Regions from separate parts of the Methylocaldum sp. RMAD-M genome, predicted to be linked through region 2. Evidence: riboswitches for the same ligand, from Rfam matches in the RefSeq annotation. Region 2 holds a riboswitch; each other region holds the start of a gene.

The links. A riboswitch is a leader RNA that binds a small molecule or an ion and turns the genes downstream of it on or off. The one in region 2 is predicted to bind cyclic di-GMP.
Positions count from the first base shown of each region.
Region 1: another riboswitch for cyclic di-GMP. It lies ahead of JOD69_RS20340 (hypothetical protein); the one in region 2 lies ahead of JOD69_RS22795 (hypothetical protein).
Region 3: another riboswitch for cyclic di-GMP. It lies ahead of JOD69_RS19460 (reprolysin-like metallopeptidase); the one in region 2 lies ahead of JOD69_RS22795 (hypothetical protein).

Region 1 is NZ_JAFIBZ010000029.1:51,174-55,311, reverse strand. It holds gene JOD69_RS20345 (VPLPA-CTERM sorting domain-containing protein) at 1-816, shown strand, start outside; cyclic di-GMP riboswitch class I at 1,103-1,191, shown strand; gene JOD69_RS20340 (hypothetical protein) at 1,306-2,202, shown strand; gene JOD69_RS20335 (hypothetical protein) at 2,566-4,138, shown strand, end outside.
Region 2 is NZ_JAFIBZ010000042.1:9,283-13,420, forward strand. It holds gene JOD69_RS22785 (EAL domain-containing protein) at 1-275, opposite strand, end outside; gene JOD69_RS22790 (transglutaminase-like cysteine peptidase) at 272-940, opposite strand; cyclic di-GMP riboswitch class I at 2,050-2,127, shown strand; gene JOD69_RS22795 (hypothetical protein) at 2,290-3,090, shown strand; gene JOD69_RS22800 (hypothetical protein) at 3,199-4,138, shown strand, end outside.
Region 3 is NZ_JAFIBZ010000026.1:69,161-73,298, reverse strand. It holds gene JOD69_RS19465 (cistern family PEP-CTERM protein) at 140-856, shown strand; gene JOD69_RS19460 (reprolysin-like metallopeptidase) at 1,004-2,851, opposite strand; cyclic di-GMP riboswitch class I at 2,938-3,025, opposite strand.

The DNA of each region.
Region 1 (4,138 bases), on a different contig from region 2:
CATACGATGTACAACACCTTCACCACCACTGAGCTGTCCGCCACCGACGGCTGGAACTATGGGGGTATAGGCAATCCGACCTATCCGACGGTATCGCCGGGTTGGGTCGGAACCGCCAGTGCCACCACGCTGCCTTTCGGCTATGCCGGTACGTCTCATCTGAACTGGGCGGCCGAGCTTCACTCGGCGGGCAACACGCTCGAAATCTCGAAAGCAGATGCAGTAACGCGTTACGGCTTCGCCGCGGAAATCGATACCGGCGCCGGGGCCTGGCAGGACGCAGGCGTCAATGGCAGCGGAGTTCCGACAGCCAACGGGCCGACCGGCTGGAGACATCAGACCGATATTGGCTTGATCAAGGCCGAAGAAACTATGTGGGTAACACTGAATCCCGTGGTGGTTACGGGAACCGGCTACGACATTCAGAACTTTGGCATCACCGTCTTCACCGGCATGGACTCCGGTACTGGCAGTTACTCTCATCACGGCTCCTGGAACTGCCCCGGATGCACACCCGCGAAACCTTACGAAGCCGATAACCCGTTCGGCACCGTAGGACTGAGCTACTTGACTCACGATGGCACCGTCGACGGTGTAGACGGTTTGACCTTTCTGGCCCTGGCCGGTCAGGTTTATTCCATCTACCTGGGCGGCGCCGGCGTGGGGAACTGGAGTCAGAACATCGCGGAGTACAGCTTGAATATCAGCACCGCACCGGTTCCGGTCCCCGCGGCGGTTTGGCTGTTCGGCAGCGCCCTCGCGAGTTTGGTCACGCTGGGACAGCGCCGCAAGAACGTCATGGCCGTTCCCGCCTGAAACAAGACCTCGACGTATGTACACGCCTTCCTTTCCGCGCTCTAAGCGGGGAACTTTTGTGTGGAATCACCCATGAGACTGCGTGATTTGCCACGTCGGTGGCGTTTGCATGCGATTTATCTGTTTGATTAGCAATGATTATTTAGTGGCATATTTATTGTTTCAGCAAAGGCCGGGTCCGCCGCTTAGGGGGCTCATAAAAAGACGCGATACACACGGATTCGCAAGGAATCGGCTGGCAGGGATCGCCCGAGGGATCTTTGTCGGGATGGACCGCCGTTAGGTCTGTCCGAATCGCCACACCCGCCGCGAGGCGGGGCCGGAAAGCTTCGGGTCTCGATGCTATGGAGTATTCGAGACGGCCGAGCCGCCTCCTAGTGTGATGGGGAGGACCGCGGCGCAGCTCCATTGGGTACGGTGAAGCGCCGCGGACATCACTGTTAACGAGCTTTTGGACGACCACTAACAGTGACGAGGACGAATCATAGTATGAAAACCACGGCAACAATACTGGCCCTCGCGGGAATGCTCGGGGGAACATTGGTCGCTGCGCCCGAGGCTCACGCGCACGCCACGTTCAACATCGCCGGTTACGGCGACGGCACCGGCGGCAGCATCAACGGCGCCGACGGAATGCCGGGCACCGACGCGAGCGGCGTTTGGACCAACGGCGGTGTCGGCTATACCGGGAGTTTGCCCGTCATGTGGTATGCGGGCATGCACAGCGCGGCGGCGGCCGGCCGCACCATCGAGACCGGCACGCCCACATCCACCAACGGCAGCAGCCTGCAGCGGCAGATTGCCAACTATAACAACAATAACGATCCCGACCTTCCCACGGATCGAATGCTGCGGGTCGGCGGCCTTTCCTGGTCCGATCCCGACAACGGCGGACAGGGTTGGGGCCACGGAGCGGACTTCGGCCTGATCCATTGGTCCTGCGGCGGCAGCGCCCAGGGCTGCGTGGATGCCGGAATATCGCAATTCAAAATCACTCTGGCGGACGACCTTGCCGACGGCGGCGCCAACCTCAAACTCGGCTACGCGCTTTACGGCGGCTGGGATACCGGTGCCGGCGCTTCTAGGCACGATACCTTCTTTACCGATCCGACCCCGGTAAACAATCCGCTGGGCTCCGACGATCTCACCCTGCTCGGTTGGGGCGTGGCATCCTCGGTCGGCGAGACCTTGTCGCAGGTATTCGACCTCGACACCACTTATGGGGGCGAATACACGATCATCATAGGCGCCTTGGGCGGCGTAGCCGGCAATTATCAATTGACAGTCCAGCCGGTTCCGATTCCCGCTGCCGTATGGCTGTTCGGCAGTGCCTTGGTTGGCGTATTTACCATCGGCCGCCGGACTTCGAAACCGACTCCGGCATAACTTGGCAACCAGAGAGGCAAGAGTGCCCGGGTGGAACGATCTCCCGGGCTCATCCGATCGATCTGGCCATAGAGCATTGATATGTCCCGGCTCATCCGAACACGGCAGACGCGTGCTCAAAGCGATGCCGGAGGCCTTGGGGTTGATGACCGGTTTCGGCGGGTGCCGTAACCATTCGTTTAACAATAATTTCAACGTAGTGACAGGGTCGTCCAATGCGGGCGGTGTCCGACACCTCCTCGCGACCAAGGTTTCGCAACGGCCGAGCAAGGCTCAGCGGTTCGCGCGTTGGTCGTCCGTAGGAGTGGGATCGCCGTCTGTATAGCTACGTTCTTCCAATAAATCCGATCCTGGTACGAGTCCGTGAATAAAAATACGTTTCCACTTTTGGCGGCGCTGGCGCTCATGCTTGGGGGTACGGTCGCCTACCTGCTGCTTACCGATACCGAAGTTTCCAAGTCGGAGCTGGTCACAGGCCACGGCGATGTCGAAACCCTGAAGAACGCGTACAGCCGCTGGAAAACCGCTTATGAAGCTGACGGCGGCGATCGTTTTCTGACCATCCCGCTCGGTTATTCGAAAGCCTTATCCGGAGAATTCAGCCGGGCGCAGGGACGCATGCGGCTCGACCTGCTGGAGGGATGGGTGACGGTCGAAGTCAGCGGACTCGATGCGGGAGGCTACGAGGTTTGGCTGGTCGATAATAAAACCGGCTGGCACAAGGCGGGTGGACAGGAGAAGGCCAACGCCATGCAGAGGCTCGGCCGTCTCGAACCGAACAGTGAAGGGAAACGGATCTTGAAGACCCGTCTCGACGGCTTGGCCATGAGCGGATTCACTTTGGATCTGATTGCCGTTACCCGAGAGAAACGAAATCCCGAAGAGGGGGGCGTGCTGTTCGGTACTCCGGGTTTCATGCAGAGGCTTTATTACGGCGACAAGCCTTGGACCGTGACCCGTGTGGGTAGCTGGCCGAATCTTCCCCGACAGGATACCGGCTTCGCGGCGAAGCCGTTCGAATTCATGCTGCCCAAGCTCGCTCATGCAGATGCCAAAAAGCGGAACGATCTCGATGCGGTTCTCGGCGCGGAGATTGCCCGAGGGCGGGAGATTTTTCTGAATGAAACCTTCGGCGGCAACGGACGCACCTGCGCCACCTGCCATCGGCCGGACAACAATCACACCATCGACCCGAAATACATCGTCAAGCTTCCGAAGGACGATCCCCTGTTCGTGGCCGAATACGACCCTGCGCTCAAGGACTTGGAAAAGCCGCAATTGCTGCGTCAACTCGGCCTGGTCCTTGCCAATGTGGACGGCTTCGACCGGCCCGGCGTCATGCGCAGCGTGCCTCATACCTTGGCCCTGGCGGCGTCGATCGGCACGGAAACTCTGGCGGACGGCGGCGAGTTCGAGGAAGACGCGAAATTTGCCAACGCCATTGGCTGGTCGGGGGACGGCGCGCCGGGAGACGGCTCTCTGCGGCTGTTCGCGCAAGGCGCCATCACCCAGCATATGACCCGAACGCTCAATCGGGTTCCGGGTGTCGATTTTCGTCTGGCCACCGACGAGGAATTGGACGCCCTGGTCGCCTATATGCTGTCCCTGGGGCGCAGCGAGGACATCGTGCTGGCTGACCTGACGTTCACCTCTCCGTTGGTGGAGCGCGGCAAGCAGCTGTTCGACACCAAGGAAAATCCCGTCGACGGCAGCGGCAATCCGATCTTCGGTCAGACGGCCAATTGCAATGGCTGCCACCAAAATGCCGGTGCCAACAGTTCGACCACCAAGAAGAATCCGACGCGTGACAGCGGCGTGGAAAACATGCGGGATCAACCGGCGCACCTGGTCGATGCCAGCATTCCTTATGATGGGGGATTCGGCAAAGAGGAGCACCACGCAAGAATCGACTGCGGTCCCGACTACGACCAGCCCT
Region 2 (4,138 bases):
TCGCCGTTGGGGCGGATCACGGCGATACGCCGGTAGTAGCCGCTATCGTAGAGAGCGTCCACCGCATTGGCCACCGCCGCGGTGTCGTTGCTCGCCAGGGCGGGCGATAGTTCCAGCGCCAGAGTGGTTGCCGTTTCTTGCGCATGAGCGTGCAACTGGCGTTGCAGAAAGCCGTGGGTATTCGCCAGGCCGGTGGCGAAAAGAGCCAGCCCCAGCAGCAGAAACAGCAGACTGAGCAGCAGGACCAGCAGGATTTTCAGGCTCATCGTCTTCATCGAATCGCTCCCGTCTTTTCGTGGTGCATGCGCGCCAACAGATCGTTCCAGTGGCGTATGTCGGACGCTTCACCCAGTTTGCCATGCTGCCCGCGCTGCTTGGCCGACCACAACCCCTCCGCATTGAAGCTCATGGTCGGCGCTAGATCGGTCCGCGCGGCGGCCGGCCGGATATCGCCGATCAGATTGTCCAAAATCAGCGGTTCGGATTCCGGGGCGGGATAGTAGGCCAGGACCATGTGCGGCTCCATGCGGCTCAGCTGTGGCCGCCAGACCCGGACATAAGTGACCCGCAATCGGTCGGGAGCCACTCCTGCCGCTCGAAGGGTGAAATATTTGGCCAGGGCGAAATCCTCGCAGTCGCCGCCGTTGGCGGCCAGGAGTTCCACCGGAGTCGCCCAGTAGTCGCGGCGCGCCCATTGGTCAGGGTCGGAGATATTGGGCAGCCGGTTGAAGAAATCGTTGACTCGCGCCAGCTTCTCGTGCTCGCCGGCACCGCCCAGATGCAGAACCAGGTCGCGCCACGCCGACAGACGTTCCACCGCCGCCGATCCATAGCGCTGGCCGACCAGTTCCAAGGTTCGTACATTGGGGAGCAGGTCCATTTCGACGCCCGCCACGGCAAGGACCGCAAAAGCGGCGCTCCATATCAATAAGCGTTTCAAGAGCTAAGGGGGTTGTTTTGGAGGAAGCGTATCTTGCCCCATCTCGGCGAAATTTCGCCACCTCATATCCCGGTGGTCGATCGTTTTTCACCGAAGTATAGCGGCGCAGATTGGGAAACCGCCCGTACCTCTAAGTGCCTATCTCAGTAGGCCGTTCGCCCTGAGCCGAGGCGAAGGGTTTTTGAAACCTACTGGGAAGGCTCTAAATGTAGGCCGAAACGAGCGGCCGTAGGTCGGCAATCCCTTGCCGACGAAGGCGTCCGGATGCAGGCCCGGCTAAGCGTCAGCGCTTGATGGCAAACGGTCGCTGCTATACAGGTCAGCGGACCGCCATTCCGGTATGGATTTTCGCTGGCTCCCAAGCTTCCGCCTGGGAGCTATACCCGAGCAGCTCGAGCTTCTCGAAACATCATTCGAATCGAGAAGCGGGAGCTTCTCAACGTCGGTTCCCAAACGGGAGTTTGGGAACCAGCCTAACGACGGAGGCATGTCGGATCAATCGGTTGCGGGCCGGTTGGCACCGAACCGCGGAGTAGGTCGGGAATCCCTTCCAATCGCAAACGGTGTCTCCAATCGCAAACGATCGGTTCGGGAGCACCGAACCGATCCTTCCAGGAACGCCGGAGCCACCCTTCCAATCGCAAACGGGCCTTTAATCGGCCCCTTCCAATCGCAAACGGTCGCGTTAATCGCGACCCTTCCCGACGGGATTTGTCGGCAAAGGATTGCCGACCTACCACCCGATACACCGGGCAAGGCTTCGGAAGAAGTCACATCCAGCGGTGCCCTTCCTCAATTCCCCCGCCTTCATGTTGCGAATCCGTAAAGTCGTTCAGCGAAAAAGCTACAGCCGGGGCAGCTTGCAATCATCTGCGACTTAAGGTTTTGAAAAAAAACACAGCACGCAAATGTAATCCAAAACAAAGACTTAGTTGATGCGCGGGAGCCGTGCGTTGAGTTTTTTCAAAAAATTTCATCGGTGTCACACAAACTTAACTTGGTTGTAAAAAAGCGACATTAAAGTCTGTCTCGCCTTCAAAGGGACGGAAGAAAACCGCAGTGCGGTTCAAGTTGCGGCCGGGGAGCAGGAGCCCGGTCTAGGAGGGTTGCTAGGACAAAGCCACACTCGTCGCGAGGCGGGGCCGGAAAGCCACGGGTCTTGATTGCAAGATAGCCGGGTTGCCACACCAACGTTGATGGCAGCCCGGCTTTTTTGTTTTCGGTGCCAGGAAAAAGGCACAAAAAAAGCCGGTCGCCGAAAAGCGACCGGCTGAAAACAGCCCTGCAGATTGACCTTGGGGAGATGTCTGCAAGGTATTTTCAACCGCAATTCTAGACGAGGAATGGTAATGAATAAATTGAAAACTTTGGTGGCCGGCATCGCGCTGGCGTTTTCGGCCGGCGTAGCGAACGCTGCCATCGATGATGGTAAGCCCGGCAACCAAATCAACGACGCGGGCGACATTCAGGGCGAACTGTTCCTGAACGTGTGGAACCAGGCGGCAGGCGAAACCTTCACCTTTGATACGGGCTGGTCCTACGAAGCGTTCGCGGCCAACCCGACCAGCTTCACGGCTAACTTCGGCGCGGATGCGAAATGGGCTAATTTTGCCGCCACCGGCAACCCACTGGTGTTCAGCTTGGGCGCGAAATCCGATCAGCAGTTTGGTACGGGCGGCGCCAATGGCCGTAATTACTTCATCTTGTCGGTCGATACAATCAATCCGGACTTTGGTACAGATTCCACCTCTCAGGCAGTTCGTGGTCAGATGGATCTCCGTATTCAGGATATCAATCAGACTGATCTCGATGTAAATCTCAACAACTCCACTTTTAGTGTCACGGGTCAGCCAGGAGATTATCCCAACTTCTGGGGCAGCAACGTGGGCGGTGCGAATGGTTCGATCGATACGGATACCGAGGTTGGCCAGTGGCTCGCTATGTACGAGGTGTGGTCGACGGGCGGTGGCCGTGGACAAGTGACCACCGTCAATAATCGCGTGCTGGGCTATGCCTTCCTCGATAAAGACTTGGGCACGCTGTCCTTCGCGAGCGAGCCGCCGTCCGCCGTTCCGGTGCCACCGGCCCTCTGGCTGATGGGTTCGGCCATGACGGCGCTGGTGGGCTTTTCCCGCCGCCGGACCGCCTAAGTTGTCCTGAAATACCGGGTTCCTCGGCGTGCGGCGCTGCGGCGCCGCCTTCGGGGGCAGCCCGGTTCCTCCGATAAAACGCAAACTTCTCGATTTTTGGAGATCGATATGAAACTTCGCCACATTTCTCTGGCCGTTGCTGCCTCTTTAGGCGCCGCTGCCAATGTATACGCTTACAATCCGACTGCCGCCCACACGGTGACGGTGTACATGTCCGGCGCCTCCGCAGTGGACAACCAGATCGCCGCCCTGCTGGATACACAGGTCTGCGAGGCGAACAAGGATTATCTCAACTTCTCCGGCGGCAAGCCGAACGGCAATTACTGGGGCATCTCGTGCCAGACCAACACCCTGGGCACCAAGAAGATCGCCAGCCTGCCCGCCAACGCGAGCGTGCTGTTCATCAAGCGCGCGGCCGGCGGTTCCGCCCAGGGCGTGAGCCCGTTGCTGGCCAACCAGGCCATCGCTCATCTGAATGTGAATTCATGCACTGGCAGTTCTCCCAACTGGAATTGCGCCAGCCAGACCAACATCCTGTCGGATGCCGGCATCTCCGACGTGAATCCCGAAATGTTCCGCGGCAAGAACACGCCGGCGGGCTTCGCGCCGGTAAACCCGGCGGACGTGGCGGCCAAGCTGATCGTGCGTCCGGTGGCGGCCCAGGTGTTCGGCATACCGGCCACCAAGCTGCTGCGCGATGCTTTGCAGGATGCGGAAATCAAGCTGGGCAAGCTGCCCAATACCTGCGCCCCCGGTAACGAAACCGAAGCCTGCATGCCCAGCCTGAGCAAGGCGCAGGTATCGTCTATCCTGGCTGGCCGCGTCGGCTTCTGGAATGATGTGTACGTAGACGACAACGGTACCCAAACATCCTTGGTGGATTTCGTCAACGCGGCCTATCGCCCGACCGACACCACGGTGCACATCTGCCGCCGCGTGGACGGTTCCGGCACCCAGGCTCAGGCCAACGCGAACTTCCTGCATCACCCCTGTGTCAGCAGCTCTTCGTTGCCGGCGGAAACCGATGATGTTCTCAACGGCCCCCGTG
Region 3 (4,138 bases), on a different contig from region 2:
ATAGCATGCAAACCAAATAATAAAAGCCTGACCCCAGCTCTGACATCAGATCCCCGCATATATACTCGTTGGTCTCTTTGGGGTGGCACACTTGATGCAGTCGACGTTTTGTGGAGAGATACTACAACGAGAAATGACTATGAAAATTCTAAAAATTTTATTTGGCGGGCTCCTTCTTATAGGGGGAGTTGATGCTAGTGCTACGCCGGCGTTTACCTTGAATTACGACAGTCAATACGGCAGCACTGAAAATACCGGATCGAAAGCGAGCGTGGGCTTTACGTTCACCGACATTGCTCCGCCTCCTGGTGAGTTCAATTTGTTATTGGATATAGCGAATCTTACCCCCACAAACATAGGTTCGACACTTATGGGATTCGGCTTCGACCTGCCAACGGGTGTGAGTGTTGTAGCGGGAACTTATGAAGATCTATCGGGCTATTTCCCTAATCTGTTATTCAATGTGACCTTAAATCCGTATAACCAAGTCGATATCGCTATCGCGTTGAACAGTAATTTCTCGGGTGGAAATCCGAATGGCGGGCTTACCGAAGGCTTAACTGCGCAAGTCTCGCTTGATTTCATCACAGATCCTATTTTGGATGGAGCTGGCATCACTAGCGCATTTATCAACACTTTGGATGACTGCTATGCGAGCACAAGCTGCTACGCACGTTTTCAGGAGGTTGGTTCAAATGGACAAGGTTCTGACAAAGTGCTCGGTGACATATCGGTTCCAACTACGCCTCCTCCTCCACCGCCCGATATAACCGTTCCAGAGCCGAGCATCTTATCACTCTTGGGAGCCGGTCTGCTTGGTCTAGGCTTTAGGAATTGGAGAAGAAAAAAGGCATAGCTCTGAAAAGATCACAAAGACTTCTGATCAGGCAAACTAAAAAGCCGTCCCATTGGGACGGCTTTTTCTTTGAGGTTTGCTGAAGAATATCCGTTTTTTTGGCAGAAACCTTTTCTGTCAACCCCTAGGCAATCCTGCAATTCCTTTTCATTTGTAAATCTGAATCGACGTTTGATTGGTGTTACCCGCCGCATCGGTGCCAGTCAGCGTGATCGTGTGCGTGCCCTTCGCGATGCTGCGGGTGTTCCAGTTATAGGAGATCGAGCCGCCGCTGGTTGAAGCTCGCACGGCGCCGTCGATGGCCAGCTTCAGCCCCTGCAATTTGACGTTATCGCTGCCAGTGCCGGTAATTTTTGTCGAGTTACCGACCTTCACGCCATTGGAGGGGCTGGTGATTTTAACCGTGGGCGGAGTTGTGTCGACGCTGTTAGCCGAGGTGGTCGCCGAGGCGGTATTGGAGAAGGCGGAGTTGCCGACGCTGTTGTAGGCGTAGACACGGTAAGAATAAGTGGTGCTGGCGCTGAGGCCAGTATTGGTGAAACTCGTGACGTTGCTGCCGAGCGAAGCGACTTCGCTCCAATTGACGCCATCCAGCGAGCGCTGCACCTTGAATCCGGTTTCGTCGCTAGACTTATCCGTCCACGTCAAGGCGATACTGCTGGATGATTGAGTAGTCGCCGCCAAACTTGTGGGGGCAGTCGGAACCGTGGGCGTCGTGGTGGTCGTGGTCGAGGACCGGAAACTGGCGACGGTGGCGCTGGTGCCATTCATGGAACGGGCGGTGTCCTGGTAGTTCGCCACCCCGGTCGGCTGGCCATTGTAATAAACGTTAGGATTAGAAAAGTGCGAGATTCGTGGCGAACTGCAACTGTAGGACATGACATCGTGGAACACGCCGCAGATCCGGTAACCATAAGAGTAGGGGTACACGCCGGCGTAGGCGGAATTGTCCGGGTCGTGCATGTTGCCCTGATTGTGGCCCAATTCATGCGCCAGGGTATCGTTGCCGAGGCAGTTGTATTTGGAATCGTCATGCACGACGGCGAACGCATACGGAGCGAACCAGGAACCCAGGCTATTCATCACGTAGGCGATGCCGCAGTAGTTGCTTTCAGCGGTTATAAGCGCCACCTGATCGGCGCCGTACTGGTTGCGTAAGGAGTGTACCTCATCCATTTTGCCATCGCTGGTGCCGGTGACATCCGACAAGCTGGTCGACATGTTGCCCGTCTCGGTATAGCTGACTTCGGCCATTTTTACCAAGTTCAACTGCATGTCCACCTGACTGTTCAGGTAGGCCTGATTGGCCTTGGTAACGGCGTTAATAATCTTGGCTTCTATGCCCGAGACGCCGCCAGCATTCACGCGGGCCTGAGGCGTGTAGACCACCAGCAGATCGATGACTTGGCCGGTGCTGGCGGCTGCGGTGGACGGGCTAGTCGAGGATGTCGTTGTACCGGCCAATTCACCGGCGGCATTAATATCCGGCGCGAGGGGTTCCGAATGCGGAGCGGTCTTGTTGGGATCGATCTGGCGGACGGCATGCGTTTTATTGCCGGCGTAGGCGATCTCGAACATTCTGCCGTCGTCCATCACGACGGTTCCGAACATCGCCTGCCCCCGAACGGCGAGGATCACCTCGCTGCTGCCTTCTTGCCCTTCGATATGACCGACCCAGGACAAACGGCCGTCGATGTCTTCGATACGATCGCGGATGGCGGTAACCGTGGTGTCGTTGAGCAGTTCGAGGGTGAGCGTATCGGCCTTCACCGCGTTGAAGTCGATGGCTACGCCCCGGCTGCGGCCCTTGATGGCTTTGATCTGCGCCTTGGCCTGCGTGGGCAGGGTCAGATTCGTGTCGCTGAATAAGCGCTGCGGCGGCGCCGCATGGACGACACCCACAATAGACGTTAAGGCTGCAAATACGCCAGCCAGTCCGAGGATATTTTTGCGGCGCGCAGCGGTGAACTTAGAATGCTGAGTCTTGTTGCTCACGTTGTGGTCCCCTAAGAGTCGAGTTGACGGCGATGGTCTCTGGGAACCCGCGGGGATGAGACAAACCAAAGCAACCTTTGGCTTGAGCTGGCAATCCCGCTGTCATAGGAGCCTGGCTCCCGTAGACCGGTAACTTTGCGCCACCACCTTTCGATGGTTTTGCCTTTTTCAGATCAAGCGGCATTAGGTCAGCGGCTCGATTTTTCTGTAGAAATAAGATTGGTCTAAATCTAGGGAATTTGTGTGATTGAGTCGGCAAAAAAGTGTTGTAGATTGTTTCATGTAGGCATTGATTGTTGTTTTTTATCAGTGGCCGTAATCGTTCGCCGGGTGGCTCCTCACCTTCGGATAAACGATGCATTGCTGCCCGTACCCCCCTTGGCACAGGTTAAGCGAATCGCAGCTTCTTTTGAGTTTGTAGCGTTGCTACGACACCGGAGTGGCTGACACGTCAAACGTTATCCGGTGCCATGGCGGTTTAGCACGCCGTATGCCAATCCGATGTTCGTTGGTGATCGGTCTGGCGAATCCTTGAATCTCTTGTATGCAGAGCAGGACTTGAGTCAGAAAATGACCGGTTCCATGGAGTGGCCGGGCAAAACATGTCTCCATTTGGCAACAGCCATGCGGCATGTGTCACTGGCCATTTCCAGGAAAAAACGAGAAAAACGCGTTATCCAGCGGCGATTTGTCCGATTATTCCGGCTGGCGACACTAGGAAGATCGTCTTGGAATGGCTAAGAGCGGAGCGGTTTGCAGTCCTGACTCGATTCACCCGAACTGTCATACGGGCACCCTTTGATGGATACGTATGATAGTTCGGGCTTAGAGCGTTTTTATCTCGCTCGTACGGCAAAACAGGCTTGGCCGAAGTCGTTGGCGCCTTCGGCTCGGGTGGATGGATTCAAGCATTCGTAGGTCGGCAATCCCTTCCCAATCGCAAACGGTCGCTTTGGTCGCGACCCTTCCGACGAAGACGCTCGACCGGGACATGGTGTCGGGAAGGGGGGCTTCGGCGCTCCAATCGCAAACGGTCATCCCAGGAGCGCTGGGATGACCCTTCCAATCGCAAACGGCCTGGCCGGGAGCGCCGGCCACGCCCTTCCCGAAGACGCCGTTTGCGATTGGAAGGGTCGCGACCAAAGCGACCGTTTGCGATTGGAAGGGATTCCCGACCTACTCGCGAGTGCCCGTACAGTAGGTATGAAAATGCCCTAAGTACATTCCGCAAATATTTGCGGAATCTCGACAGATTGGCGGGGTTGTCCTGCAGGTTGCCTATGCCGC